DNA from 4 places in the Parageobacillus sp. VR-IP genome. Region 2 is predicted to be linked to each of the others. Evidence: riboswitches for the same ligand, from Rfam matches in the RefSeq annotation. Region 2 holds a riboswitch; each other region holds the start of a gene.
The links. A riboswitch is a leader RNA that binds a small molecule or an ion and turns the genes downstream of it on or off. The one in region 2 is predicted to bind S-adenosylmethionine.
Positions count from the first base shown of each region.

Region 1 (7,599 bases), on a different contig from region 2:
ATTGGAGACCTCTATTATATGTCCTCCGTGGAAATCATCGAAAAACCGGTGAAGTATGATTCCCGTAACCCGGTGTTTCTGGAGAGTGCTGGTCAAGGGCTCCGACTTTATGTTGTACCGGATGACGATGATGCGTCTTTGCTGGTGTATGAAACAACCAACCTTAAATAATAAACAGTAGGACCTGATAGAAGTTTGTATCGCAAAAAAAGAGCTATTCTTCTTCAAAAAGCATAGGAAGAATAGCTCGTTATATGATTGCCTCACTAAGAAACCCGGTGCTATTCCTTCTTCCCCAAAAGCCGCTTCATGAATGCAATAAAATATCTTCTTTCTTCTCTCCGCATGTGAACGTCCTGCCGTGATCGTTTCCACTTTATGTAAAAGATAGAGTGAATATAAAAACAATTCCTTTTTCCTAGATGTTTAGTATTTTATTACCTTTTATACAAATTAATGTTTATGATAACATCATTTTGTAATTTATAAATTAGCAAGGGAGTTGGAACATATGTGGAAAAAATCAATGATGGCTTTGCTTCTCGGTTTTGCATTCATTGTTGTATCAACGACGAATGCATATGCGGCAAGTGTTAACGTTTGGTTAGATCCCGGCGATTATGCAGACGGATCCAGCAAACTGTGGGTTCCTACAAACGGGAAATACAGGTGGGGTGTAACGGTGAATTCCGGCAGCTTGTATAGCGTAAGATATTATCTTAAAAAAGACGGTGTTACGATTAAAAGCGGAATTATAAGTCCTGGCGGGTCAATCGGTCCTTTAATCTATTCGGCAAATCCTGGAGGATACTACTCCCTGCACCTTGATTGCAACCCAAATGATTCGGATTTCGGTTGCAAAGCATACGGGTTTATTCAAAACTATTAATCACATAAAAAAGTGCTCATCTTAACATGATATGATTCCCTTTTAGTAGACAGAAAGAACCTAAATCTGTTTGCTATGGAGGGGATTTTTTTATGGACAAAAACTATGATATCGCGTTTAAGAAAAAAGCGGCGGATTTATACCTAAAAGAAGAGATGGGATACCAAACAGTGGCAAAAAGAATGAAGCATTGATTTTTCCATGGTTCGACGTTGGGTGAAACATCCAGGACACATTCCGCCAATTTTGCCAACTACTTCAAAGATATGGGATGAAGGCCAGTATGTCGAGAAAAGGAAACTGTTGGGACAAATGAATGCATGGAGAATTTCTTTAGCCAATTTAAGACAGAGTGTTTTCGTCTTGATTTTTTCCGCACCGCTTTATGTTTTCGAAACAGGAAGGGAACATTTTTCTTTTTATGTTCGTCCGGCTGGCTTGAGGAGATGAAATATTTATAAGAAAATACAGAAAATTTATTGACTTCCATGGGCGAAAGGAATATCCTAATTATGAAGTTTGAAAAGCAGAGGAGAGATGAGCAATGAGTTTAGTTCAGAGCAGAAAAGGGTATTTTGGCGAGTTTGGCGGGAGTTTCGTGCCGCCGGAACTGCAGGAAGCGCTTGATTACTTGGAAGAACAGTTTTTAAAGTACAAAGATGATCAAGAGTTTAATGATGAATTCAAGTTTTATTTAAAAGAGTATGTCGGGCGTGAGAATCCGCTTACTTTTGCAGCTCGGCTTACCGAGCGTTTAGGCGGGGCGAAAATTTATTTGAAGCGTGAAGATTTGAACCATACAGGTTCACATAAAATCAATAACGTCATCGGACAAATTTTGCTTGCGAAACGAATGGGAGCGAAACGCGTCATCGCTGAAACGGGGGCGGGACAACATGGCGTCGCCACCGCGACGGCTTGTGCGATGTTTGGTATGGATTGCACCATTTATATGGGTATGGAAGATACAAGACGCCAGTCATTAAATGTGTTTCGCATGGAGCTTTTAGGCGCAAAAGTCGTTCCGGTATCAAAAGGACAAGGAAGATTAAAGGATGCAGTCGATGAAGCGTTAAATGACTTTGTTCAAAACTATAAGGACACGTTCTATTTGCTTGGTTCAGCGGTTGGACCTCATCCGTATCCAAGTATCGTTAAACATTTTCAGTCTGTCATCAGCGAAGAAAGCAAGCGTCAAATTTTGAAAAAAGAAGGACGTTTGCCTGATGTCGTCATCGCTTGCGTTGGCGGTGGAAGCAATGCGATTGGAGCGTTTGCTCATTATCTTGATGAACCAAGCGTACGTCTGATCGGCGTCGAACCGGAAAAAGCGGCGACGCTTACAAAAGGTGTCCCATCCGTGCTTCATGGGTTTAAATGTTTAGTGTTGCTAGATGAAGAAGGAAATCCTCAGCCGACTTATTCGATTGCCGCTGGTCTTGACTATCCGGGAATCGGCCCTGAGCACAGCCATCTGAAAGTTTCAGGACGTGCCGAGTATTATACGGTGACCAATGAGGAAGTTCTTGAAGCATTTCAACTTTTATCGAAAACAGAAGGGATTATTCCAGCGCTTGAGAGTGCCCATGCGGTTGCTTATGCGCTGAAGCTGGCGCCGTCATTAAGCAAAGAGCAAATCATTATCGTCAACCTTTCAGGACGTGGAGATAAAGACGTGGAGCAAGTATTTCATATGTTAAAACAGGCATAAACGACTTGTGGAATTGTAATGTGTCAGGAGGCTGTCTCAGGATATGAGACAGCCTTTTTTATTTGGATAGCCAAGTGGCTTTAAACATTACCATAACAAGGCGGTTGGTAAGAATTACTTTCGCTAATGGCCATTGAAATATCTTACATGGTGTCGCAGGCATGTATTTGATTTAAGATTCTAATGATATGATATCAAGAAAAAAGAATGGCTATGTCAAAATAAATATATCAAGTCTAATCCTTGCCGGTCCGCCTGTGTAAAGGATTTTTTTATTATTCCACTCCTCATAGAAGAAATAAATTTCTTCCGTCATCTGTGGAGTTACACAGGACATTGAGACTAGAGAGCAAATGGTTTATGTCGTGTTCTTTGTAGGGATTGCTATCCACCGTGCAGATTTTTTTGAAATGTATTGACTTATGAGTCAATATTTCTATATAATGTAATTGACTGATCAGTCAATGGATGCAAAGCCACCCGAAGGAGAGGAATGTATGAAAATTGTAGATATCAAGAATTTGACCAAGACTTATAAAAAGAACCGGGGAATTAAAAACCTTACCTTTTCCATTGAAGAAGGAGAAATTTTCGGGTTTATCGGTCCGAACGGAGCAGGCAAGAGCACAACCATTCGAACACTGTTAAATTTCATTTATCCGACTAGTGGGAGTGCGACTATTTTTGGAAAAGATATCATCAAGCACTCAAAAGAAATAAGGCAAGACGTGGGCTATCTGCCGTCTGAAGTCCATTATTACGATGATATGAAGGTGATCGACTTATTAAAATACTCAGCTAGCTTTTATAAAAAATTTAATCCGAAGAGAATGAAGGAACTGGCGGAAAGACTTGACTTGGATCTCCATAAAAAAATCGAAGATCTCTCGTTTGGTAATCGAAAAAAGGTGGGGATTGTCCAAGCGCTTTTGCATGAGCCAAAACTTCTTATATTGGACGAACCGACAGGCGGACTCGACCCGCTGATGCAAAACACCTTTTTTGAACTTCTTGCAGAGGAAAGAAAGAAGGGGACAACGATCTTTTTCTCCTCCCATATTCTTTCTGAAGTGCAAAAGATGTGTGATCGGGTCGCCATTATTAAGGAAGGGGAACTTGTTAAAGTAGAAACGATTGAAAATCTTACGAAGAAAAATTTGAAATATATCACGATTACATTTGAACGAGCGGAACCAATAGACCTCAAACTGGAAGGAATAGTGAAGAAAGAAGTAAAAGGAAATGAAATAACGTTGCTTTACAGCGGGGACATAAAGGCGCTTCTAAATAAATTGAATGCCCTGCCGATTAAGGATTTGTTAATCGAAGAGCCGACTCTCGAAGAAGTATTTATGCATTACTATGAGAAGGGCGGGGTTGACAATGATTTTTAAGAGAGAGTTGAAACGAAATTTAAAATCATTAATCATTTGGAGCGTCGTACTCAGCGGTCTTATTTTATTAACGTTAAGCATTTATCCTCAGTTTGCCGAGCAGCAAAAAAATGTGGCAAAGCTGCTTGAGGCCTATCCGCAATCGGTAAAAAAAGCGTTTGGAATGAATGAGCTAAACATGGGGGATTTAATGGGTTTTTACGGTGTAGAAATCTATATGATGACTACCCTTCTGGGAAGTATATACTCGGCAATTCTTGCGTCTAATATCTTGGCCAAAGAAGAAAATGAAAAAACGATTGAATTTTTGTTGTCAAAACCTGTCACAAGAAGCCAAATAGTAACAGAAAAACTTCTGGCCGTTTTGGTAAATATTTTGATCTTTAACGGGATTACGACAATAGCAAGTATCATTGGATTTCAATTTGCAAAAGACCCGGATGTTCCGACTGACACGTTTAGTTTGCTAATTGTCGCAACGATATTGCTTCATTTGACTTTCGGTGCTATTGCCTTTATGTTGTCATCGCTCATGAAAAAAACACGAAATATCCTTTCCATCTCACTGGGGATTGTCCTAGCTGCCTACTTTATGAATGTGATGGCAGGGATATCGGAAGACTTAGAGTTCCTAAAATATTTCAGCCCGTTTAAATATGTGGACGCCGCCTCCATTATTAATGATAACAAGATTGAGCCTCTGTATATCTTTATTATGGCTGCGGTTATTTTGATTAGTATCTTCGCTTCATATATGGTATATAAAAAGAAAGATATTGCAGTCTAATGAAATTAGAGGTGTTAAAATTGTATTCAGCTTTTGAAAAGCAGCCTAAAGAAAAAAAAGACCTGATAATCAAAGTGGCCATCGAAGAATTTGTGAAAAATGGCTATGAAAAAGCCTCTACAGATGTCATTACGAAACGGGCGGGAATTTCTAAGGGGCTTCTTTTCCATTATTTTAAGAGCAAGAAAAACTTGTACCTTTATTTAGTGAATTATGTGAAGGACTTTCTGACGGAACTAGCAATGGAAGAAATGGAAAAAATTCAATCTGATGATTTCTTTGAAAGGATCAAAGAAATCGTCCTGTTGAAACAAAAACTAACGGTTCAGTATCTCCAAGAAACTCAGTTTATCACGGATGCCTTCACCAATCCTCCTGTGGCAGTAAAGGAGGAAATGGAAGAAATTATTAAGAAACATTACGAAGCTTATCAGGAAGATTTTTTACTGGAGCATGTTTATATTAAAGACCTGATCCAAATGGAAAAACTTAGAGAGGATATTTCCGTGGATACCGTGATCCGCATGACCATGTTGATTGCCGAACAACTGTCTAATAAGTATATGGCTATATACAAAAATAAGCAAATGGATGTCATGAGTGGTGTGGAGTCTTTGATAAGGGAACTGAATGAATATCTTAAGATAATGAAATATGGGATCTATAAACCAGAATAGATTTTTGCTTTCTTTTCCCGTGGTATTTAGCTACGGGATTTTTGCATATTATTTTAAGATTTGTTGAAAATTATTTAAAAATAAGACATTCTCAAGGTGTATTGCACAACAGATGAATATGTTGTAACCTTTTAGTTGTTTTTACAACAAAATACGACTGTTCATCTTCTTATCTAGAGAGGCGGAGGGACTGGCCCGAAGAAGTCTCGGCAGCGGACTCGTTTTCGAGTGCTGTGCCAAATCCAGCAAGCATCATGCTTGAAAGATAAGAAGGGTTTCTTATATAGATACGTATAAGGCCTCTTCTTATGTTCAGATAAGAAGAGGCCTTTTCTCTATGTGAATAGGCCCTTCGAAAAAATATAAAATGAGGTGGAAAGAGTGGAGTTAAAAAAAGGAAATCTATTTGCGTTATTTCCATTTGTCGTCTTTTTAGTGTTGTTCATTGGTGCAGGAATTGCTATGGGTGATTTTTATAAATTTCCAGTCATTGTGGCGATTTTGATTGCGGCAAGTATTTCGTTGATGATGAATCCGAAAGAGTCTTTAACGAAGAAGGTTGAAGTGTTCACCAAAGGGGCTGGAAATGCCGATGTTATGTTAATGGTCATCATTTTCTTATTAGCAGGGGCATTTTCGGAAGTAACCAAAAAAATGGGGGCTGTTGAATCAACGGTCAACTTAGCTCTTTCCGTTATTCCACAAAATTTATTAATAGTCGGTTTATTTATTATTGGATGTTTTATCTCCATTTCGCTGGGAACTTCTATGGGAACGATTGTAGCATTAGCGCCGATTGGAGTCGGAATCAGCGAACAAACGGATATTTCTTTGGCATTATCGATGGCAGCTGTCATTGGCGGTGCCATGTTTGGAGACAACTTATCTTTTATCTCAGACACAACGATTGCGGCAGTACGAACACAAAATACGAAAATGAAAGATAAGTTTAAGGTGAACTTTTTCATCGTTTTACCAGCAGCCATTATCACCATCGTTCTTTTCTGGATATTTCCTGCTGGAGAGCAAGCGGAAATGACGAATCAATCTTTTAATTGGATAAAAATTTTGCCTTACCTTGGTGTATTGGTGACTGTATTAATGGGTGTCAATGTACTAGTTGTGTTAGCAGGCGGCATTTTATTAGCAGGGATCATCGGCCTTCTTGATGGAAGCTATAATGCAATGGGCCTCATTCAAGCCATCGGTGACGGGGTCGCTGGAATGCAGGAATTGTCATTGCTTGCGATCTTAATTTCCGGTATGGTGGAAGTCATTAAACATAACGGTGGAATTGATTATTTACTTCAATTAGTAACAAGAAATGTAAAGTCGAAAAAAGGAGCACAATTTGGTATCGCAGGATTAGTGAGTTTAACAAATCTTTCAACCGCAAACAATACGATTTCCATTTTAATTGCTGGCCCACTTGCGAAAAACATTGCAGATCAATATGACATTGATCCGCGTAAATCTGCCAGCATATTAGATATTTTCTCATGCTGTTTCCAAGGGCTCATCCCATACGGTGCGCAAATGCTTTTAGCAGCAGGTGTTGCTTCCATTTCACCATTAAGCATTTTGCAGTATTCATTTTATCCAATCTTAATTGGAGTTTGTGGGATGCTTGCGATTGTGTTTGACTATCCAAAATTGAAAAAGCCAAAAGAAGTGAAGGTGGACTTACAAGCGAATAAAGCGATATAAAGAAAAGGTCTCTGATATGGAGACCTTTTCTTTATGGGGGTGTTCTGATATGTGAGCGTTTCCGTTTGTGAGATGATTTCCTTCTTTACATAACCACTGTCCAAAATAGTGGCTATCACTACATAAACAAGTCATAGTTGCTCCGTCAAAAAATATATTTTTTCTTTACTTTCTCTTTAAAATAGTCTACTACGATTTTGTGAAAAGCCAGATGAGGGACGTGGCTGTTTGTTTTTCATCATTCGATTGAACCCCTGTTTATTCTGTTAGTGGTTTTTCTATGATTTAAGTTAGGATGGAAGTATGCAAAAGCTCACTGACTTATACCATTATCACATTATTTTGAGGCAACAACTTGATACGAGGCTTGGTTAACATCGAGTTTTATCCACCGCTCGTTCTTCCTCTGTATCGATGTGAGTGGGGAATTCGTC
Region 1 covers NZ_JABVYQ010000003.1:42,109-49,707, forward strand. The annotation lists gene HT574_RS19885 (DUF6454 family protein) at 1-171, shown strand, start outside; gene HT574_RS08420 (hypothetical protein) at 512-889, shown strand; partial or broken gene HT574_RS20480 (IS3 family transposase) at 1,122-1,242, shown strand; gene trpB (tryptophan synthase subunit beta) at 1,434-2,600, shown strand; gene HT574_RS08430 (ABC transporter ATP-binding protein) at 3,098-3,994, shown strand; gene HT574_RS08435 (ABC transporter permease subunit) at 3,984-4,781, shown strand; gene HT574_RS08440 (TetR/AcrR family transcriptional regulator) at 4,781-5,458, shown strand; SAM riboswitch class I at 5,625-5,730, shown strand; gene HT574_RS08445 (Na+/H+ antiporter NhaC family protein) at 5,840-7,165, shown strand; gene HT574_RS08450 (YmaF family protein) at 7,550-7,599, opposite strand, start outside.
Region 1: another riboswitch for S-adenosylmethionine. It lies ahead of HT574_RS08445 (Na+/H+ antiporter NhaC family protein); the one in region 2 lies ahead of HT574_RS05315 (methionine ABC transporter ATP-binding protein).

Region 2 (7,599 bases):
TTTGCATCGTACACAGCATAACAAAATGGGATCTGTTACGCACTTTTCCAAAGGCGTATAAAGGCAAACACGTTTTTCATTCTGGTGTAACCATGATAAAAGGAAAACAAGTAGAAGTTATCTCTGAATGGCCGGTTATTGTACAGGGCGATGGCGAGATTCTCACTAAAACTCCGGTGAATGTGACAATTCAGAGGGATGCATTGCTTATCATTTAAATAGGGGACGACAACCGTAAAAGATTTTTGATCTACTTATAGTGAGAACACCACCGAAGTTGGCACTAGGTGCAAAGTATATTTCATTTTTTGATTGATATTTCTGTTTAGGGGTTCCTTCAGCATAAAAAATAGTATATGAGCATACATGAATTTACTTATTTCATCTACACTTAAAACACTTTGAAGTATTGCTGAAATCTTTTCCGAATGAAAGCGATAAAAAAGAAGCCGGAGTAAGACTCCGGCTTCTTGACCACGTGACCACATTTTGACCACATTTTTAATAGCAATCGATGATTTTTGTTGGATTTTATAGATTGGATAAGCTTCGAATTTGGCTTAAAATCAATGATTAATAAACATAAGAAGATCACTGATATCATGATAGAAGTCCATGATATTGACCATGTCGATAGTTATAACGATGCGATGGCAGTGCTTGGCTATCAGGCGATGGGGGAAAACGGCATTCCGAAGCGCCGCTTTTTCCAAAAAGGCGGGGATGAGCGCACCCACCATGTCCATGTGTTTCCGACGGGAAGCAAGCATATTGCGAGACATATAGCATTTAAGGAATATATGATCACCCATCCCGAGGAGTCTAGGGCATACAGCCGCCTGAAAGAAACGCTTGCCAAACAGTTTCCTGACGATATCGAAGCATATATAAAAGGGAAAGACGAATTTGTAAGAGAAATCGAGAAGAAAGCGTTAGTCTGGTACAAACAGAACCAATAAAACTGGAACTTCTGCCTAGCGACTTGGCATTACAGAGAAAGTTTTTGCATCAAAGATATAAATAAAAGACTATCTGCCGAGTGTTTTATATTTATTAGTCTTCAATAATGTTAGACGGTAAATTGTAGATTGTATGTGTGTCTTTTTCGTTCATAATTGATCCACTATCTGAACGTAACCATAAGTAATAATTAGCAGTTGTTAATATTAAGAAGAAAATCTGGTTTTACTATATCGACAATACCATTTACCTTTTTTGCTTTCTGAATAGCATCAACAAATGTTTGAAGTTCTGCTGCGTTTTCTTGTCTATAAGAAATGTGAGGCTCTTTAACATCATTCATATCCTCACCGATTTTCGATAACTTACCACAGCTTTTCCATCTAATATTGCGGGAACCGTGGAAACTACTCAAGCCGCTTATGAGCATAGCTGATCAGCGGATAGCTTAATAGCAATAAAGTCACGATAAATGCGATGACGCCAAGCCAATGAAAGTGGGTCCAAAAATAGCCACCGGCTGTGCCGGCAAGGCTGGAACCTAAATAATAGAATAAGAGGTAAAGAGAAGACGCTTGCGCTTTATTCATCTTTGTACGTTCGCCAATCCAGGCGCTTGCGATGGAATGGCAGCCGAAAAAGCCAAAGGTAAATAATGAAAGCCCGATGATTTTGACAACGACAGATGGAACGAGCGTAACCCCCGCACCAAGCACGGTCAATGACACGGAAATGCTTAATACCAGCGCATGACCGTGTAAATCGGCTTTTTTTCCCATATAAACCGAGCTAAAGCTGCCGAATATGTATACGATAAAAAGGAACCCGAGAACGGACTGGCTGAATGAATACGGCGGTTCGCTTAATAAAAAGCCGATATAGTTATACAGCGTCACAAATCCGCCCATAAATAAAAAGCCAAGCACAATGAGAGCCATTAACGATTTGTTTCGTAAATGAACAGCATACGCCCGCAGCACGGTTTTGCCATTGAGCGGTTTTTTCATCGAATGGCGCGGCGCCGGAAGAGTAAGTGCAAAAATCATGCTTAATAGAAGGGAAATGGCCCCAATGACAAATAACGCTGTCCGCCACGAAAACAAGTCGGTTAACAGGCCTGTTAAAATCCGTCCAGCCATGCCGCCGATGCTCGTTCCGCTAATATAGAGGCCCATTACTTTTCCGATTCCGGCCGGATGAAATTCCTCGGCGACGTAGGCCATCGCCAGGGACGGGATGCCCGCGGCTGTCATGCCAAGGAACGTGCGTGCAAGGACAAGGGAAATAAAGTTCGGGCTAAACGCCATGGCCATCGCCAATATCGATGTCAGCAGCATAGACATCATCATCACATTCTTTTTGCCGATGCGGTCGGATAAACTAGCCGCTATGAGCATCATTACCGCTAACGTTCCGGTAGACACGGACACCGTTAAACTGGCGGACGCGGCGGAAACGTGAAATTCTTTCGCGAAAATTGGCAACAGCGGCTGTGTCGTGTATAAAATCGCAAAGGTGACAAACCCGCCGAAAAATAGCGCCAAGCTTGCTTTTATGTATTCGGTGCTGCCTTTTTCGATGTACGTCAATGTTTCTCGCCTCTTTTATTTCGTTTATGGTTATATTCTTACTATAACTCTTTTAGACGGAAGACGTCCATGTCCTGAAATGCCATCGAAAATCATGAAAACAAACACGCCGCAATCAGACGGCGTGTTTGCATTATTGTTGCTGTTTTCGTTCCAGCATCCATTTTGGTTTTCCGAATCCTTTAAATTCTTTGTCAATCACTTCTTCGAACTCTTTCGATTCGACAGCTTCTTTCATATCTTTGACAAATGGTTTATTTAAATCTTTTGTGTTGACAACGATGCGGTTGCGATAGTCATCAGGCATGTTTTCTAGTGCAAGGGCATCCATTAAATTCATTTTTGCGGCTAAGGCAAAGTTGCCCGGAACAGCGGCCAAATCGACGCTTTCCACGGTACGCGGCAATTGGCCAGCTTCAATCGGCTTAAATTTAAGGTGTTTTACATTTTCTTTTATATCTTTTTCCGAAACGGTGAGCGGATTGACTGATGGATTGAGTTTAATTAATTTTTTGTCTTGTAAGATTAAAAGCGCTCTTGCCAAGTTGGTTGGATCGTTTGGAATCGCAATTTCACTTCCATCTTTAATTTCATCGAGCGATTTAAATTTCTTCGAGTAAATTCCCATTGGTGCCGTTGGAACGATAATCACTTCGGAAAGATCGAGGTGATGCTCTTTTGCGAAGTTTTCCATGTAAATTTTATGCTGGAATAAATTAGCGTCTAGATCACCGTTGGCCAGCGCCAAGTTTGGTTGAATATAGTCGCTGAATTCGACTACTTTTACTTTGTATCCTTTCTTTTCCAATATCGGTTTAATCGCTTTATTGACCATGTCGCTGTAAGGGCCGGAAGTCGCTCCGATCGTTAGCTCTTTTTTCTTTGGAGTGCCGGAAGCTGTTTCCTTGCCCGCGCATGCGGCAAGAAGCCCAATGGAAAGCAAGAAAGCGAGAAAGATCGATAGTTTTTTCATGATAAAGTCCCCCTTAGTAGTTTATATTTTAACGACCTCACCGCTTATCGACCAAGCGGGCAATGCGGTCGCCGACAAACTGAATGATTTGGACAAGACAAATTAAAATGACGATCGTTGTAATCATAACGGTATTGTCGTAGCGGTAATATCCGAAGCGAATGGCAAGGTCGCCGATGCCGCCGCCACCGACAATGCCAGCCATGGCTGAATATCCCACTAAACTAATCGTTGTAATGGTAATTCCATGCATAATGCCAGGGCGTGCCTCAGGCAGCAGCACATCTTTGATAATCATCCACGGTGTCGCCCCGACGGCAACCGCCGCTTCAATCACCCCTTTTTCGATTTCCCGCAACGATGTTTCTACAATTCTTGCAAAAAACGGAACGGCAGCGACCGACAAGGATACGGACGCGGCGGTAGGTCCGATCGTTGTTCCGGTAATCAGTTTCGTAAGCGGCAGCAGCCCGACGAGCAAGATGACAAACGGTATCGAGCGAATCATATTGACGATAAAGCCAAGGACGGATTTGACCACTGTGTTCTCCAAAAACAGACCGCGGTCGGTGACGAATAGGAGAATTCCCAGCGGCAAACCGGCAAGGACTGCGACGAAAAGGGAAATCGCCACCATATAAATCGTCTCTAAAAACGCTTTGTTCAGTTCGGGAATTAAGTCGATCAGCGCATCAAGCAGCATGTGCAATCACTTCCAATCCGTTCGTTCTTTGCGAAATGTAGTGAATGGCCCGCTTGATTTCTTCCGGTTCGCCGGTCAGCTCCATGACAAAAATTCCGAGCGGCATCTCTTGGATATACTCGATTTTTCCATGCAAAATATTGCCTTTTACTTTAAAGGATTGCAGCATATCAGAAACAATCGCTTCCTCGGCGGTCTTCCCTTTGAATTGGATCTTGACAATCGTTCCTGTCCGCTTCTGCAGCAGATGATCAGGGAGTTCAAACCGCAATACACTGTTGATAAAGGACTTCGTTAGTTCTTCTTTCGGATTTGTAAAAATGTCGTATACGGTTCCTAATTCGATGATTTTCCCGTTTTGCATGACGGCGACGCGGTCGCATATATCCTTGACCACTTCCATTTCATGCGTAATCAGCACAATCGTAATGCCAAGTTCACGGTTGATTTTTTTCAACAGCGCCAAAATCGATTTCGTTGTACTTGGGTCGAGTGCCGATGTTGCTTCGTCGCACAAGAGGACGGTCGGGTCGTTGGCAAGCGCCCGCGCGATGCCAACCCGCTGCTTTTGCCCGCCGCTTAGCTGGGAAGGATACGCGTCCCGTTTATCGGAAAGCCCGACCATTTCAAGCAATTCATTGACTCTTTTTTCAATTTCTTCTTTTGGCTTTTGTGCCGCTTTTAAGGCAAAGGCGACATTGTCAAACACTGTTTTGGAGCTGACAAGATAAAAGTGCTGAAAAATCATGCCGATTTTTAAACGGGCTTGCCGCAGCTGTTTGTTGTTCAATGTCGTTAAATCGACACCATCGATGATGACTTGGCCAGATGTTGGGCGTTCCAAAAGATTTAAGCAGCGCAGCAACGAGCTTTTGCCGGCGCCGCTATAGCCGATAATTCCAAAGATCTCCCCGTCTTGAATGGTTAAGGATACGTTGTCGACGCCGACAACTTGCTTTTTTTCGTGGAATAGATTTTTGTTACATTTTTTATTTCGATCATCACTTCTTCCCTCCCGATCTATTTGCGGAGTTTTAGTAATTCTGAAAAAATATTGTATATTAAGAAGTGTTGCTTCTTTGTTTTTCCTGGAGCTGAAAAAACAAAAACGCCCCTTTCATTCAGAAAGAGGCATCGGTATGTAAATTACCCGACTTATCTTTCAGAATGAAAGTCATTCTGCAGGAATTGGCACCGTTCCCTAAAAGGGAGGTTGCCGGACGTCATTGGGCCTGTTCCCTCGGTCACTCTTGATAAGCGGTTTGTTGTATGCAATTTTTACATTCATCATAATTCCAAGAAAGCCGGTTGTCAATATTGGTTTTGGCGATGAGGGGATAAGACAACGCTTACATCATTGTTATACCGCAAAAAAATTTTTTCGCAGGTGTTTTCCTCTTTCATGGAGAACAAATTAATGAAACGAGACAAAATACATATTTAATAGATGAGGTGAGCAGAATGCATATCGTTACAGCCGCAGAAATGTATGAAATCGACCGCGATACAATTGAACAAATCGGCATTAGCGCCGATTCCTTAATGGAAAACGCTGGGCAGTCGCTGTTTCATGTGCTGCGCGAACGCATTCCTCGTTCGGCCCAGGTAGCGGTGCTAGCGGGAACAGGGAATAACGGTGGTGACGGATTTGTCGTCGCAAGAATGTTGAAAAGCTACGGATATGATGCTGATTTATGGCTTATTCCGCCGAAAGAAAAGATAAAAGGGGCGGCGAAAACGGCGCTTGAGGTGTATGAGCGTTCCGGATATGACTGGAAACCATATGCGGGAAATGAACAAGCGTTTGCCACGCACATTTTACAATACGATGTCATTATTGACGCCTTGCTTGGCATTGGCATCAAAGGGGAGGTGCGTCCGCCGTATAAAGAGATCATTGGGCTTGTCAACCGCTCCCGCGCTATTGTCTATGCGATCGATATCCCAAGCGGAACCCAAGCGGATGGGGGAGAGGCAGAAACCGCGATTCGTGCCGATGTGACCATCACCATTCAATGTCCGAAACTTGGGGCGTACACGTTCCCGACGGCCGATTATTACGGGGAGCTTCTTGTTGTTGACATTGGCATTCCGCCGCTTGCCGTCAAGCGGAATGCCGCGCCCCGCTTTGTATGGAAAGAGGACGATGTTGTGCGGACGCTGCCAAAACGAAAACGATCGTCTCATAAAGGAACACATGGAAAATTGTTGGTTGTTGGCGGTTCTCGCGCGATGACAGGAGCGATTACGTTAACAGCCAAAGCGGCGCTGCGAAGCGGAGCGGGATTATTGACGATGGCGGTGCCGGATGACGTTTATTCCGTTGTCGCCAACCGTGTTCCGGAAGCGATGTACTATCCTTGCTCGGCGCGGGACGGGGCGTTTTCCGGCGCCATGGATGTATCGGCGCTTGATATCGATGCGATCGCCATCGGTCCGGGGCTTGGCCGTACGGATGGTGTCCGCGAACTTGTTTCCAACATCGTGCAGCAGCCAGTGCCGCTTGTTATTGACGCGGATGCGCTGTTTTTCTGGAACGAGTACGCCGCGCTGATCCATGAACGAAAAGCAGCAACGGTGGTCACCCCGCATCCCGGAGAAATGGCGCGCATGCTCAATCTATCGATCCGTGACATCGAAGGTGATCGGTTTGGCACATCGAAGCGTCTAGCGATGGAGTACGGTATCTACGTCGTGCTGAAAGGACCTTATACGATTGTGACAACACCAGACGGTTCGCAATACGTTAACACGACCGGAAATCCAGCCTTGGCGAAAGGCGGAAGCGGCGATGTGCTGACGGGTATGGTTTCCGCGTTTCTTATGCAGCATTATTCTGTACAAGAAGCCATTAGCAATGCTGTCTGGGCTCATGGAAAAACCGCCGATATGCTTGTAGAACGCGGCCATTCGCAATGGGACGTGCTCGCTGGCGATTTGATCGAAGCAATTCCGGCGGTGCTTTCGTATGTGCAGGAAAAACAAAGGGGGGATATGGGGTGAAAAATGGGAGATGGTGGTGGGACATGGTAATGATGGGAATCGGTGCTTTTTTGCTTTGGGGGGAGTGTTGACCTTGGCGAAGCATACGCCAATCATTGGCTTCGCGAAAGCGGGGGACATGCAGATGCGGATACTTATCATATTATCTTATCTGAAGAGATTCGTATGTATCGCTCGGCAGGGACAATTTTATTCGCCATTGGGATATGGTTTCTGCGTAAAGAAGCGATGCGCTTCTATACTCTAGCGCATCGCTTTTCTTTTTATCGTAGGGAGTAGCTCAAATCTCCCATACCCGTTTTAGTTCGCGAATTCCGGCGCGGATGCCCTCCTCGCTCATCCCTCCAAAGCCTAGCAAAATATAAGAAGGC
Region 2 covers NZ_JABVYQ010000001.1:1,019,613-1,027,211, forward strand. The annotation lists gene HT574_RS05285 (diacylglycerol/lipid kinase family protein) at 1-218, shown strand, start outside; gene HT574_RS05290 (GrpB family protein) at 570-959, shown strand; gene HT574_RS05295 (hypothetical protein) at 1,151-1,303, opposite strand; gene HT574_RS05300 (MFS transporter) at 1,368-2,549, opposite strand; gene HT574_RS05305 (MetQ/NlpA family ABC transporter substrate-binding protein) at 2,683-3,522, opposite strand; gene HT574_RS05310 (methionine ABC transporter permease) at 3,560-4,225, opposite strand; partial or broken gene HT574_RS05315 (methionine ABC transporter ATP-binding protein) at 4,215-5,227, opposite strand; SAM riboswitch class I at 5,378-5,485, opposite strand; gene HT574_RS05320 (NAD(P)H-hydrate dehydratase) at 5,687-7,228, shown strand; gene HT574_RS05325 (hypothetical protein) at 7,271-7,507, shown strand; gene pdxR (MocR-like pyridoxine biosynthesis transcription factor PdxR) at 7,509-7,599, opposite strand, start outside.

Region 3 (7,599 bases), on a different contig from region 2:
AAACGTATCTACCCGATAGAATCATTGACTTAACAGGAAGCGACTTTTCCGTGTTGCAGCAATATCTTTCGAAAGGAGTACCGATTTGGATCATTACCAACAGCACGTATAAAGAACTGCCGGAATCCGCTTTTCGCGAATGGGAAACGCCGAGCGGACCAATTAAAATTACGTATTACGAGCACTCCGTTGTAATTACAGGATATGGCCAAGATTTTATTTATTTCAACGATCCACTTACAGGCGAAAAAAATAAAAAAGCACCCAAGACCGATTTTTTGGCTGCTTGGGTGCAAATGGGAAGACAAGCCATCACCTATCAACCTGATTAGCTTAATAGGAGGTGCTTGTCTTCTTTATATGCTTTTTTATATAGGTTGGAAAAATCATATTTTTTTTCGATATATACTTGGTGCCAAATCATAAAGACTAGCACAGTCCAGATTTTCCGGCTATGATCCGCTTTATTGGCGCAGTGCTCCTCTAACAGGCGATATAGCACATCTTTATGGAACAAGTGATCCGTTTCACTTTCTTTGATAACGGTTTTCGCCCAATCGTACATTTCATTTTTCAGCCAATGGCGAATTGGTACTGGAAAACCAAGCTTCTTGCGCTGAAGAACATGATCGGGAACAATGCCTTCTGCCGCTTTGCGTAAAATGTATTTCGTTGTATTATTAGCCGTTTTCATTTCTGGTGGAATTTTTGCTGCCACTTCAAAGACGGCTTTATCTAAAAACGGAACGCGCAATTCCAACGAATGTGCCATTGTCATTTTATCGGCCTTTAGCAAAATATCCCCGCGCAACCATGTATGAATATCAATATATTGCATACGGTTGACAGGAGGATAATGAGTGGTTTCCTCATAAAATGGACGGGTAATGATTGTATATTCCAGTCCGCGCTTGTATGCTTTTAGCAAGTTCTCTTTTTCTTCTTCGCTATACATTTTTGCGTTTCCTATATAGCGTTCTTCCATCGGCGTTAACCCGCGCTCGATGAAGCTTTTCCCTTTTACCCCTTCTGGAAGAATGCGGGCGATGATGCGCAATGCCGATTTTGCCGCGCCAGGCATCCACTCAAACATTTTTAATGACTGTGGTTCACGATAAATGTTATACCCTCCAAACAGCTCATCCGCTCCTTCTCCAGAAAGAACAACCGTTACATGCTTTCTTGCTTCGCGGGCGACGAAATAAAGCGGAACAGCCGCTGGATCGGCAAGCGGATCATCCAGATGCCAAATGATTTTCGGCAGTTCTTCCATGTATTCTTCTGGCGAAATAACGTAGCTGATGTTTTCCACCCCTAATTTCTCAGCCGTTTCTTTCGCTACCCCAATTTCGCTAAATCCTTCTCTTTCAAAGCCGACCGAAAAAGTTTTAAAGTTTGGATGAAATTGTTTGGCAATCGAAGCAATGAGCGAAGAATCGATTCCGCCGGATAAAAAAGAGCCAACCGGCACATCGCTGCGCATATGTACCCGCACGGAATCAAACAAAACATCGCGAATCTCTTTGACGAATTCATCTTCTGATTTCCATACTGGCTGAAACCGCGCTTTCCAATAACGGTGTACCGTTAATGGTTCACCGATTTTCTTTTTGATGTAATGACCCGGCTCTAATTTATTAATGCCAACAGACATTGTCATTGGCTCAGGCACGTATTGATATGTTAGGTAATGCTGAAGCGCGTCATAATCGAGAACATTGTTTTCCGTCGCATGCAAGATGCTTTTCTTTTCCGATGCAAAAAACGTCCGCCCTTCTTCTTCAAGATAGAAAAATGGTTTAATGCCAAATGGATCACGTGCGGCAAAAATCGTTTTTTCTTCTTTATCCCAAATGACAAATGCAAACATGCCACGAAGCTTCTCTACCGCTTTTTCTCTTTCATGGCTATATAGCGCAATAATCACTTCCGTATCAGAATGTGTGGCAAATTCGTATCCCTTCGCATACAACTCTTCGCGTAGCTCAATATAGTTATAAATTTCTCCATTAAAAATAATCCAATATCGCTCGTTTGCGTACGATAACGGTTGATGACCCCCTTCTAAGTCGATAATGCTCAACCGACGAAAGCCAAAATGGACATAGTCATCGAAAAAATACCCCTCGTCGTCTGGACCACGGTGCGTGATCATATTATTCATTTCTTCAAACGTTTTCTTCCATTGCTCGTCTAGCACTTTTGGATGATCATAAACACATCCAATAAACCCGCACATGTGTATTTCACCCATTTCTTTATATTCATTCAGCATGCTGATTATATCATAGATTTGAAGCAATAAAACTATAAAATTTCCTTTTTTAAATACACCGTTAACATATCGATTGCAAAACCACTGAAATAACTTAATCTGCTTTTTTGAACAAAAAAAAAGAGAGCTACAGTTGCTGTAACTCTCCTTTCCATATTCATTAATTTATTGTTGCTTCGACAAGGAAAAAGCTTGCTTTTTCAATGTTTCTGCTTTATCCGTGCGCTCCCACGGCAGGTCGATATCCGTGCGTCCAAAATGGCCGTAAGCAGCTGTTTGCTTGTAAATCGGACGACGCAAATCTAACATTTTAATAATGCCTGCCGGGCGCAGATCAAAGTTGTTGCGCACGACTTCAATTAAAATGTCTTCCGATACTTTTCCTGTGCCAAATGTGTCAATGAAAATCGAAACCGGTCTTGCTACCCCGATCGCATAGGCTAGCTGCACTTCGCACTTATCGGCAAGTCCTGCCGCCACGATATTTTTCGCCACATAACGGGCCGCATATGCCGCAGAACGGTCTACTTTTGTCGGATCTTTTCCAGAGAACGCACCGCCGCCGTGACGGGCATAGCCGCCGTACGTGTCTACAATAATTTTCCGTCCTGTTAAACCTGCATCCCCTTGAGGTCCGCCGATGACAAATCGTCCTGTCGGGTTAATAAAGTATTTTGTGTTTTCATCGATGAGCTCGTTTGGCACAACCGGCTTAATGACATGTTCTTTAATGTCGCGTTCAATTTGCTCTTGCGTAATTTCCGGATGATGCTGTGCGGATACGACAATCGTATCCACGCGTACTGGTTTGCCGTTTTCGTCATATTCTACCGTTACTTGTGTTTTGCCATCTGGACGTAAATATGGCAAAATATCCTTTTTCCGTACTTCAGCCAAACGACGGGCTAAACGATGCGCCAAAGAAATCGGAAGCGGCATTAATTCTTTCGTTTCATTGCAGGCAAATCCAAACATCAGTCCTTGGTCTCCGGCACCGATTGCTTCGATTTCCTCGTCAGTCATCTGACCTTCACGAGCTTCTAACGCTCGATCGACCCCCATCGCGATATCCGGCGACTGCTCGTCAATCGATGTCAACACGGCGCATGTATCCGCGTCAAAACCGAATTTGGCGCGCGTATAGCCGATTTCGCGAACCGTATCGCGAACGATTCTTGGAATATCCACATATGTCGATGTCGTAATTTCTCCGCTTACGAGCACAAGCCCTGTTGTCACGCTCGTTTCGCAGGCGACACGAGCATTCGGATCTTTTTCTAAAATCGCATCTAAAATCGCATCGGAAATTTGGTCGCAAATTTTATCCGGATGACCTTCTGTTACAGACTCTGAAGTAAATAAACGTCTTTTTTTTGACATTCGGCATTTTCCTCCTCTTTCCTTAATCAAACATCAAAAAATGATGATGCCGCAAACGGCGGGCGATACGGTACTCATTTCCCTTATTTCATTTTCTCATATAAAAAAACCTTTCCTGTAACGGTGAGGAAAGGTCATTGCAATCGTATTGCTCCTTTCACTCTTATCGTTCAAGGACATCGCCTTGCCACAGGTTAGCACCATTTCACATGTTTCCAGTTGTGACGGTTGCTGGGCTTCATTGGGCCTGTCCCTCCACCGACTCGGGATAAGAGTATCCGTTCAATGACTTATCTTATCGTAATGAAACGGGAAAAGTCAACAAAATATGGCGAATTTTTTTTGAAAAAAAAAGGAAAAATAAATAAAATAAATCGTCATAAATAGTATGGACTAATAACAAAAATGTGTTATACTATTTGAAGAGATTATTTAAATAAAAAAAGGCAGGTTTTGAACATGGGGATCGCAAAAATGACCAATAAGCTTTCATTATTATTGCAACAACCAAACGTATTTCATAATTTATCGGTAGCCCAGCTGGTGGAAAAAGTGTTGCAGCGAAAGGAAGGCCAGTTAACAGCTACTGGGGCGGTAGCGGTAACAACAGGAAAGTATACAGGACGCTCGCCGAAAGATAAATACATTGTCGAAGAAGCCGCAACGAAAGAAAAAATCGATTGGGGAACCGTCAACCAGCCAATTTCGGAAGAAGTGTTTGAAAACTTATATAATAAAGTGCTTGATTATTTAATGAAACAAGATGAGATTTTTGTCTTTAAAGGATTTGCCGGCGCTGATTCTAAATATCGTTTGCCGATTCAAGTTATCAACGAATTTGCTTGGCACAATTTATTTGCCCATCAATTATTTATTCGCCCAAGTGCAGAGGAATTACAAACACACGAAGCGCAATTTACGGTGATCTCTGCTCCAAATTTCAAAGCAGATCCTGCGGTGGACGGAACAAGATCAGAAGCGTTTATTATCATTTCTTTTGAACGCCGCATCGTATTAATTGGCGGCACAGAATACGCTGGCGAAATGAAAAAATCGATTTTTTCGGTGATGAACTATTTGCTTCCGGAACAAGGGATTCTTTCTATGCATTGCTCGGCCAACGTTGGCAAAGAAGGAGATGTTGCATTATTTTTCGGGCTGTCGGGAACAGGAAAAACGACGCTTTCCGCTGATCCAAACCGCCGCTTAATCGGTGATGACGAACACGGCTGGTCAAACCGCGGCATCTTTAATATCGAAGGCGGATGCTATGCGAAATGCATCAACCTATCCCGCGAAAAAGAACCGCAAATTTTTGACGCCATTGGGTTCGGAGCAGTGCTTGAAAACGTGGTGGTTGACGAACAGACAAGAATGCCAGATTACGATGATGCGACATTAACGGAAAATACGCGAGCTGCTTATCCGATTCAGGCCATTGCCAATATCGTGGATCCAAGCGTCGCCGGCCACCCATCAACGATTATTTTCTTAACCGCAGACGCGTTTGGCGTATTGCCGCCAATTAGCAAACTGACGCGCGAGCAAGCAATGTACCATTTCTTAAGCGGCTATACGAGCAAGCTCGCCGGCACTGAACGGGGAATCACTTCTCCGCAAGCTACGTTCTCTACTTGCTTCGGCGCTCCATTTTTGCCGCTCCCGGCCGTGCGCTATGCGGAAATGCTCGGCAAAAAAATCGTTGAACATAACGTGCGGGTATTCCTCGTCAACACTGGTTGGACCGGCGGGGAGTACGGAGTCGGCAGCCGCATGAAGCTGGCTTACACGCGAGCAATGGTGCAAGCAGCGGTCGAAGGAGAACTGGACAATGTCGAAACGGTGAAAGACCCTATTTTCGGCTTGGCCATTCCGCTTCATATTCCAGGAGTGCCAGATGAAGTGCTGCAGCCGCAAAATACATGGGCGGATAAAAATGCATATGAACAAAAAGCAAAAGAGCTGGCCGCAAAATTCCGCGCAAACTTCCAAAAATTCAAGCATATTGCACCGGAAATTGAAGCGCTTGGAGGTCCGCTTGTATAATCGAAAAGGAGGGAGCAATTCCCTCCTTTTTTAATTCGTTGAATGCAAGGCGACAAGCTCATACGTGACAATCGTCCGATTATCAGCAAGTTCCAGTTTTTTCACCACCGCTTGACCGCTCGCTTCGCTTTGCAGCGTTCTTCTAACCTCTAGCGGAATATCAAGAGGATAAAGGCGATATCCTTCTTTTTCTAAAATAAACAAATTATCTTTTACACGCCTTTCATTTCCTTTTGTGACAATCAGCGTTTGCAGCTCCAGCGGCATGCCCATTGCAACACACCCCTTTTCTTTTTATCATATCATACATTCGGCTGACTTTTCATCCATTCTGTCAACCTCCGGACGGTCTCGCGATTTTCTTTTGGTGGAAAATAATGCGTAAAATGTGGAAAATACCATGTTGTCACTTGCTTATTTAATTCTTTCAGTCTTTTCTCCAGACGATACGCATGCTCAATCGAAACATTGCGGTCTTTTTCCCCATGAATGATTAAGACAGGAGCATGAATTTTCTCCATTTCGTATAATGGCGTCCGCCAGCGGTATCGCTCTGGATATTTTGTAGGTGTGCCGCCGATGACCCGCTTCATCATTCTCCGCAAATCTTCCCGCTCCCAATAGGTAAGCGCTACATCGGATACTCCGCCCCATACGGCAACAGAACAAACCCGCGGCTCTAAAATCGCCGTATGCAGCGCCATCGCTCCCCCGCGGGAAAAACCAAAGACATGAATCCGCTTTTCATTCACGTTTGGATGCTGCTGCAGCAGCCGAAACGCGGCAAGCGCATCATAGCGGTCTTCCCCGGCAAAATCTTCATTTCCTTCCCCACCTTGGTTGCCGCGGTAAAACGGCGCCATCACGACAAATCCGTACGCGGCAAACTGGGTAATGCGCGCCAGACGTACTTTCCCGACATTTTTAATGCCGCCGCGCAAATATAAAAAACCGTCATACACTTCAGACGCTTTCGGTATGGCCAAAAAGCCTTTTATTTTTAATCCTTGGCATAAATAGGTGACAAGAAATACATCAATATGCGGATTAGGGGAAGGAAAGCGATATTGCTGGACAATATATCCATCCATCACCATTTCCTCCTTTCCATTAGGCATTCACACATTTTTTTTGTTTGCATACGATAAGGTGGAAGTAAGTTACTTGTTAAGGAGGCTGCCTGCATGAAAAAAGTGGCCATAATGTCGCTTTTTCTCTTTCTCCTTATTATTCCTCTGGCCGCTTGCGGACAACAAAAAGAGGAGGAAGTAAAAAAGATACGGCTTGCGGAAGTGACTCGCTCCATATTCTATGCCCCACAATATGTCGCTCTGGCAAAAGGATTTTTTAAAGAAGAAGGATTAGACATAGAACTCACCACCACGTGGGGCGGCGATAAAACGATGACTACCCTTCTTTCCGGCGGAGCCGATATTGCCCTTGTCGGATCGGAAACATCGATTTATGTCTACAGCCAAGGCACAAACGATCCAGTCATTAACTTCGCACAACTCACACAGACAGACGGGACATTCCTCGTTTCCCGCCATAAAATTGACAACTTCAGTTGGGATCAGCTGAAAGGAAGCACCTTTCTCGGCCAGCGCAAGGGCGGCATGCCGCAAATGGTCGGCGAATTTGTGCTGAAAAAACACGGCATTGATCCACATAAAGATTTAAACCTTATTCAAAATGTTGATTTTGCTAATATCGCCAACGCTTTTGCCAGCGGCACGGGCGATTTCGTCCAGCTTTTTGAACCAACGGCAAGCATTTTTGAACGGGAAGGAAAAGGATATATTGTCGCCTCATTTGGCACGGAATCCGGCCATGTGCCATATACCACTTATATGGCAAAACAAAGCTTTATCCATAAAAATAAAGATGCGGTTGAAAAA
Region 3 covers NZ_JABVYQ010000004.1:33,738-41,336, reverse strand. The annotation lists gene HT574_RS10850 (C39 family peptidase) at 1-332, shown strand, start outside; gene asnB (asparagine synthase (glutamine-hydrolyzing)) at 329-2,239, opposite strand; gene metK (methionine adenosyltransferase) at 2,441-3,655, opposite strand; SAM riboswitch class I at 3,816-3,930, opposite strand; gene pckA (phosphoenolpyruvate carboxykinase (ATP)) at 4,115-5,701, shown strand; gene HT574_RS10830 (DUF2584 domain-containing protein) at 5,732-5,974, opposite strand; gene HT574_RS10825 (alpha/beta hydrolase family protein) at 6,004-6,792, opposite strand; gene HT574_RS10820 (ABC transporter substrate-binding protein) at 6,886-7,599, shown strand, end outside.
Region 3: another riboswitch for S-adenosylmethionine. It lies ahead of metK (methionine adenosyltransferase); the one in region 2 lies ahead of HT574_RS05315 (methionine ABC transporter ATP-binding protein).

Region 4 (7,599 bases), 260 kb from region 2:
AGCGGACAAAATTTCCGGAATTAAAGTCATTGACGATAAAACATTAACCATTACATGGAAACATGCCAATCCATCTGTACTAACAGGCATTTGGGCATATCCGCTTCCGAAACATTATTTAAAAGATGTGCCGATTAAAGATTTGGCGAAATCGGATAAGATCCGCAAACATCCAATTGGCTTTGGTCCATTTAAAGTGAAAAAGATCGTTCCAGGCGAATCGGTTGAATTTGTTCGCAACGACGATTACTGGGCCGGAAGGCCGAACTTAAAAGGTGTTATCTTGAAGGTAGTCAGCCCGCAAGTTGTGCTGCAGGCGCTTAAAAAAGGAGAAATTGACATTGCCGAATTCCCGACAGATCAATATGTCAGCGCGAAAGGGACAAAAAACATTCAATTTGTTGGTAAAATTGATTTAGCTTACAATTACATTGGGTTTAAACTTGGCCATTGGGATGCGAAAAAGCAAGAAAACGTGATGGATAATCCGAAGTTCCAAAACAAAAAGCTTCGCCAGGCGATGGCGTATGCGATTAATAACAAGGAAGTGGCAGACAGACTATATCACGGCTTGCGCTTCCCGGCGACAACGTTAATTCCACCATCTTTCCCTGGATATCATGACAAAAACGCAAAAGGGTACACGTATGATCCAGAAAAGGCGAAAAAATTGCTGGATGAAGCCGGATATAAAGATGTCGACGGCGACGGCTTCCGTGAAGATCCAAACGGCAAGAAGTTTACGATTAACTTCCTGTCAATGAGCGGCGGGGATATTGCCGAACCGCTGGCGAAATTTTACATGCAATGCTGGAAAGACGTCGGTTTGAATGTGCAACTGGTTGATGGCCGCTTGGCGGAATTCAACTCGTTCTATGACATGGTTGAAAAAGATAACCCGAAAGTCGATGTGTTCGCCGCGGCATGGTACACAGGAACCGATGTGGACCCGTATGGATTATATGGCCGCAACGTCATGTTCAACTACTCTCGTTGGGTAAACGAGAAAAATGATGAATTATTAGAAAAAGGCCATTCCGAGCAAGCGTTTGATAAAGAATACCGCAAGAAAATTTACAACGAATGGCAAGCGTTAATGAATGAAGAAGTACCTGTCATCCCGACGCTGTACCGCTCAATTATTTATGCGGTAAACAATCGTGTGAAAAACTTTACGGTTGACCCTAGTTCGAAATTGACATGGAAAGACGTCGCTGTTACTTCGGAACAGCCGGAAGTAGCGCAATAATAAATCGGAAAGAAGGAGATTCCTTTGCTCTCCTTCTTTCCCTTGTAAAAAAACAAAAAATGATTGTCATCATTAAGATACCGTGGTAAGATAGAGGAAAATTACATACAGTCTTATCAAGAGTGGACGAGAGACCGGGCTCGATGACTCCACAGCAACCTGCGTTTTGCAAGGTGCTCCTACCCGCAAAGCGGTTTCGCTTTGGATGATAAGAGCGGCTGACCCCTTTCGCATCATTCATAGCGAAAGGGGTTTTTATGTACAAAACAAAGAAGGAGGTAGGGAATGTCGAGTGAGGGAAGAAGATTCGCTTCGCAGCTATATGGCGGCTCACTTAACGGCAACGTCGTTTGCTTCCCATGTCGCCCGTTGTGTCCAAAAACAGCTTTTGCAGTTTGACCGACAGGCAGCGATTCATTTTGATTGCAGCCAAAATGTTTTCCATCTATACGGATACACGCAAGGGAAGATGTTTTCGCTTCTTCTGACGCTTGCAGAAGTGGAAGAATGGAAAGCCGCTGGTCCTTATGCGCTTGACCGCTATATTTTTGGCCAACTGGCGGCAAAAGGAATTTCATTGGTACATATGACCCCATATTTGCGGGCCGTATTTTCGCAAGTTTAAAAAGGTGATAGAAAGGGAGAGAACAAAAATGGCAGTAAAAAAATTTGAACATGTCGGCATTCAAGTAAAAGACATCGAAGCATCGAAAAAATTTTATCAAGAGGTAGTCGGTTTGGAATTGCTAAGCGAAATGACCCATACAAACGGTTCGATGAAGCTGTCGTTTTTAGGATTGAATGGCTCGGTCATTGTCGAATTGATCGAGGGATATAATCCGAATTTGCCGACGGAAGGAAAAGTGCATCACGTCGCCTTTACCGTTGAAGGAATTGAACAAGAAAAAGAACGGCTGCAATCCATCGGAGTTTCGCTTGTATGGGAAGAAATTACGACGCTGCCAAACGGGGCAAAATATTTGTTTTTCCTTGGACCAGATGGAGAATGGATCGAATTTTACGAACCAGCCAAGTAAAAATGAACCGCTCTGTTTTAGCTTCGAACAGAGCGGTTTTTTCATGACGTTTCGGCGATATATGGGAATTTTCGAAATACCCATTTCAACACGTTCGGTACGACGATAATGACAAGAAGAAGGCGCATAAATTGTAAGGAGCTGACAATTGCGGGATCCCCTCCGACCGTTTGCGCCGTTAATACCATTTCCACAAGTCCGCCTGGGGCGAGGCTCAGCAGCGCAGTCGACAGCGGAAGATCCGTTAATTTCGCAAATACATAGCCACATCCGAACGATAGAGCAATTAATACCAGCGCAAGCAAGAAATACACCCAGCTAAATTTTCCGCCAAGCTTAATATCTTCTAACGTAATGCGGTCCCCCATGTTCATTCCGACGCTAATTTGCGCCAAAATAATCAACCATGCAGGCAGTGACGGTAAGTTCACCCCGGCCACATGCATCACTGCTGTTACGGCAAGCGGTCCAACGACGTATGCCGCCGGAATGATGTTTCGTAAAAGAAGAGCACCGAAAATGCTTAACAAAAACCAAGCGTAATGACCATCGAAAGAAGCAGCTGCCGCCTGAGCGGTTGTGCTCCCTGACGACGCATCTCCGCTCAACCAATGGACAACGACCGTTGGCACAAGAAAAACGACCGTTAACAAACGAATCGTTTGAAAAATCGTCACTAAAGCAGTATTGGCGTTTAACGATTCACTGGCAGCCACCATTTCCGACAACCCGCCCGGAACCGATGCAAACACGCTTGTCACTTTATCAATATGTGTCCATTTTGTCACTGCAATGCTGTTCATAATATTGATCACAATCAACAATACAGCGACGGCTAGAAACGGAACAATATATGGGGCAATTGTTAACAGCGTCTCTTTTGTAAACGATAGTCCAAAGTAGGTGCCTAATACAATCAATCCGCTATTGGACAACGCCTTTGGCGCCGCTACTTGGCGCTTGATGACCGTTTTCCAAACAAGCATTCCGGTAATGGCCCCGAGCATCCACGGAATTGGGGAATGGAGATGATAAAACAGCAAACCGGTCAGTCCTGCGACGATATATGTTTCAAGCACTTTCATTGCTGTAATCACTTCCATTCTCTGTAAAACTATTACTATTGTAAAGGAAAATAAAAGGAAAAGGAAGCGATATGCTCATGTGATATACTAAAAAGGAAAGGGGTGGGAGAAACCATGGAAGAACAAGTAAAACATGCGATTCAAGACGAATACCCAGAGGAATTTGCCTGGTGCTACGGATGCGGGCGGATGAATGAGCACGGCCACCATTTCCGCACTGGGTGGCAAGGGGAGAAAACGGTCACGATTTATACGCCGCGTCCTGAGCATATCGCCATTCCCGGCTTCGTGTATGGCGGATTGATCGCCTCGCTGATCGACTGCCACGGAACGGGTTCGGCCGCGCTGGCGCTGCATCGCAAAAACGGTCATGAACCTGGTGACGGCGAGGCTCCGCCGCGTTTTGTCACCGCTTCGCTGAAGGTGGAGTTTGTCAAGCCGACGCCGCACGGAGTTCCGTTAAAAGCAATCGGCACGGTCGAAGAAATCCATCCGAAAAAGTGGAAAGTAGATACGGAAGTATTCGCCGGCGGAGAACTTTGCGCGCACGGGGAAGTCGTGGCGGTCGTGATGCCAAAGACGTTTGGGCAAAAATAACGCATCCATCGCAAACAAAAAGCAGGAGGTCATCCTGCTTTTTTACCGTTTTGGCATGATCATCACCGAGGAGACGGCGCTTGCCACTTCTTTGCCGTTTTGCGTTAAGACGGCGGTCAGATAGGAAACGGTGCGTCCAAACTTTTCCACTTTCGCTTCGACTTCCACTTCGCCGACAACAGTCGGGCGATGGAACGTCGTATGTAGATTGATCGAGGCAAATGTTTGGTCCTCATGTAGCAACGTCGTAATCGCATACGCCATCATAATATCGGCCGCCGCACTGACAAATCCCCCCATAACGACGCCGTTGCCGTTTAGCAAATGCTCCCCAATCGTCCATTTTCCTTTCGCATATCCTTCGCCAGTTTTCACCAATTGAACGCCAAGCGACGTATCACAGGCTGGCGGTGCGCTTTTTCCCGCAATGACTTCATGCAAGTTGACGGTTTTTGACATAACTACAACCCTTTCATTAAAAATGGTAAGATCTCATATTACCTTATTCGCGGAAATGAGAAGATTTCCTTTTTTATAGGGAAGGGGCTGCGCAATATTCATGAATAACCAATTTATGCGCCTTCATCCCGTTTTCATTGCAGAATGGCGTGGTCCGATTTCGACAAATGGCATAACGGAAAGGGATGGAGATCGCCAGTGAAAAAAGCTCCTGTATTTTTGTATGAAGCACATTAAAAATAGGCGGCAAAACGAGGAGGAAATAAAGGAAGCAGGAGAGAAAGAGGAAGAAGGGACATCATTTACATGGTAAAGGGTCATATTCCGATATAGATGAGTCGTACAGAGCATATAGCAGGGAGGTTCGCGTTTTATGTACAAACAGCCGGACAAGGAGAGATGGACGGGTCGGATCGACAGCGAAAGCGAGGAAAAAAGTTTTCGCGTCCATCAAAAGATTCGTCTGCTTGATATGAGGCAAATACAGGCGCAGGCAGAAAACGCCTTTGCTTTATTAGGCTTCCAATGCGATGAAGGGGTCCGCCGCAACCAAGGGCGCCAAGGAGCGTATCACGCGCCGGTGGAAGTGAAAAAAGCGCTGGCGAACTTGCCGTGGCACCTGCCGTCTGACGCAACACTTTACGATGCGGGTGAAATTGTTTGTGGCGGGAGAGAGTTGGAAAACTGCCAGAAACATTTGGGCCAGGCGGTAGAGCGCCTTATCCGCCATCGCGTCACGCCGGTTGTCATCGGCGGCGGACATGAAACCGCGTACGGGCATTATCTCGGCGTTCGGCAGGCGGTCGGCCTGGAAACGAAGCTTGGCATTATTAACATCGACGCTCATTTTGACATGCGCCCATATGAACAAGGACCGTCATCGGGAACAATGTTTCGGCAAATATTAGATGAAGATGAAAACGCGGGATACTGCTGCCTTGGCATTCAAACGCTAGGCAACACGGCGGCGTTATTTGAAACCGCGAAGCGATACGGATGTGCGTACATGCTCGAGGAAGAATTGACATTGGCAGCGCTAGAGCGCGCGTACGGAATCATCGATGATTTTAGCAAAAACTATGATGTGTTGGTGCTGACGCTTTGCATGGATGTGTTGAGTGCAAGCGCGGCGCCGGGAGTGAGCGCGCCTTCGCCGTTCGGGCTTGATCCAAAAATCGTCCGCGCCCTGCTTCGTTATATTATTTCCAAACCGCAAACGATCAGTTTCGATATTTGTGAAGTGAATCCGTTGGTCGATGAAAATCGAAAAACGATCGCGTTAGCGGCTGCCTTCTGCATGGAAGCGCTCGTTCATTTCCACCGCCGCCAGTCGGCGGCGACAGGCCGGTGAAGCCGATGAAGCTATTGATTGCGGAGCGGGATGAAAACGAGAGCGCGGCGATCCGCTGGCTTGTTTCCGCCTATTCGCTGCCTATTCATCGCGTTTATACCGCCAATACCGTTGAGCAGACAATGAGGATATTAGAAAAGGAAACACCAGAGCTGTTATATACCGAATTGGACATGGTTCCCCATGATGATTGGGAGGAAATGACGAAATATGTGCGGATGTTTTGCCAAAAAGTGATTGCCGTTACGGCCGAGGCAACGTTTGCTCGAGCGAAACAGGCGATTGAATGGCAATGTGTCGATTTATTCGTCAAACCGCTCGAGCCAGTCAAGCTGAAGCAGTGCCTTCAAAAAGCGGCTTCTTCCTTTGTCCGCCAAGAACGCCTCGATCCGATCCATTCCAACGATGCGGAACGCTATTCGTACCGTTCGCTCTTTTCTGAAGAAGTGGAAGCGGCAGATGTGGCGCTGCTGCTCCTGCAAACAGAAAATCCAAATCAATTGCGGGACATTGTTTCCTTTTTAACGCAATACCCGTTTCGTTATCCATCTCGCGTGCTGCCGCTATCAAATGTGGTCGTCTGTTTGCTTTCCGGTGTATCGGGCGATATGAAAGAAGAAGCAAGGAAACTGCTGCGCGACTGGGAGGCGGAGCACACGGAGCCGTTGGCAGTTGTCGTGCTGCCGCCTGATGGCGGTCAAACGGTGCGCACTCAATATCAAACGGCGCTTCGCTTATTGGAAACGACGTTTTTTATCGGGTACCGGCAGGTGATTGCCCCCGCTCCTGAATATGAACGCTGGAAGGAGCTCGACCCGTTTTTAACGCCGGAAGAGCAGCGGAAATGGATTGACATGCTGAACCGGTTTGACAAGCAGGCCATCAAAACGTGGATGCACCGCGAATTTTTGCGTATGCTGACGCCGTTTCCTAACCCGGAAATGGTGCGGACAAGGCTGACGAGCATATTGGCACAAATCCGCCGCTTTATGAAAACGTATCAACTTGACCGCGGCGTGACGGAACGCGGCTATATGCGCATTTTTTCATGAAATTTTATACAACCGCGTCTTATACCGCATTGTGCAGGAAATGCTTCTTTTTCTCTATAGGTTGCTCGATCGCGCGAAACAGGCGGAAGAGCAGGCGCGTACCGATGTCATCGAAAAAGGAATCCGCTATATAGAAGAACATTTTCGTAATCCCGATTTAACGCTTGGGAAAGTGGCCGCGGCTGTCGGAAGAAGCCCGGCGTATTACAGTCATTTGTTAATGAAAAAACGCGGCATTTCGTTTCGCAAGCTGCTGACGCAAACAAGAATAAAAGAGGCAAAGCGCCTGCTTGCCCAGACGGAGCTGTCCATAAAAGAGATTGCCCATCAAACCGGCTTTCGCACCTCGCACTATTTTATCCGTGTGTTCAAAGAAGAAATGAAGAGGACGCCAACCGAATACCGCGATGAACAGCGCAAAGAACCGCAATGACGAGCGGTTCTTTTTTGTAAATCGAAAAAAATAAAAAAAATCTAAAGAAAATGATGCAAAATGGCCATTTCATTTCACTATTGGGTATAAAATTCAAAAATTTATATACGATTTTAAAAATGGGATGCATATATTTGCAACCGGTTTCATTTTATAATTTTTGATAAATAAAAAGGAGAATGGCTAAGTCGGACTATAGTCATTCTGATGGCAAGCTGCCAGTTTTCTTGCTTAAAAAAGGAAAAAACGGAGGGGATCGCGATGGCAACGAAACGCCGGCCGGTGCAAGCATACACCGGCTCGACTTTGCATGCGAAAGGCTGGATTCAAGAGGCC
Region 4 covers NZ_JABVYQ010000001.1:758,774-766,372, forward strand. The annotation lists gene opp4A (oligopeptide ABC transporter substrate-binding protein) at 1-1,249, shown strand, start outside; SAM riboswitch class I at 1,360-1,464, shown strand; gene HT574_RS03990 (hypothetical protein) at 1,542-1,874, shown strand; gene HT574_RS03995 (VOC family protein) at 1,903-2,286, shown strand; gene HT574_RS04000 (AbrB family transcriptional regulator) at 2,328-3,371, opposite strand; gene HT574_RS04005 (PaaI family thioesterase) at 3,486-3,968, shown strand; gene HT574_RS04010 (PaaI family thioesterase) at 4,011-4,427, opposite strand; gene hutG (formimidoylglutamase) at 4,801-5,778, shown strand; partial or broken gene HT574_RS04020 (helix-turn-helix domain-containing protein) at 5,784-7,263, shown strand; gene hutU (urocanate hydratase) at 7,525-7,599, shown strand, end outside.
Region 4: another riboswitch for S-adenosylmethionine. It lies ahead of HT574_RS03990 (hypothetical protein); the one in region 2 lies ahead of HT574_RS05315 (methionine ABC transporter ATP-binding protein).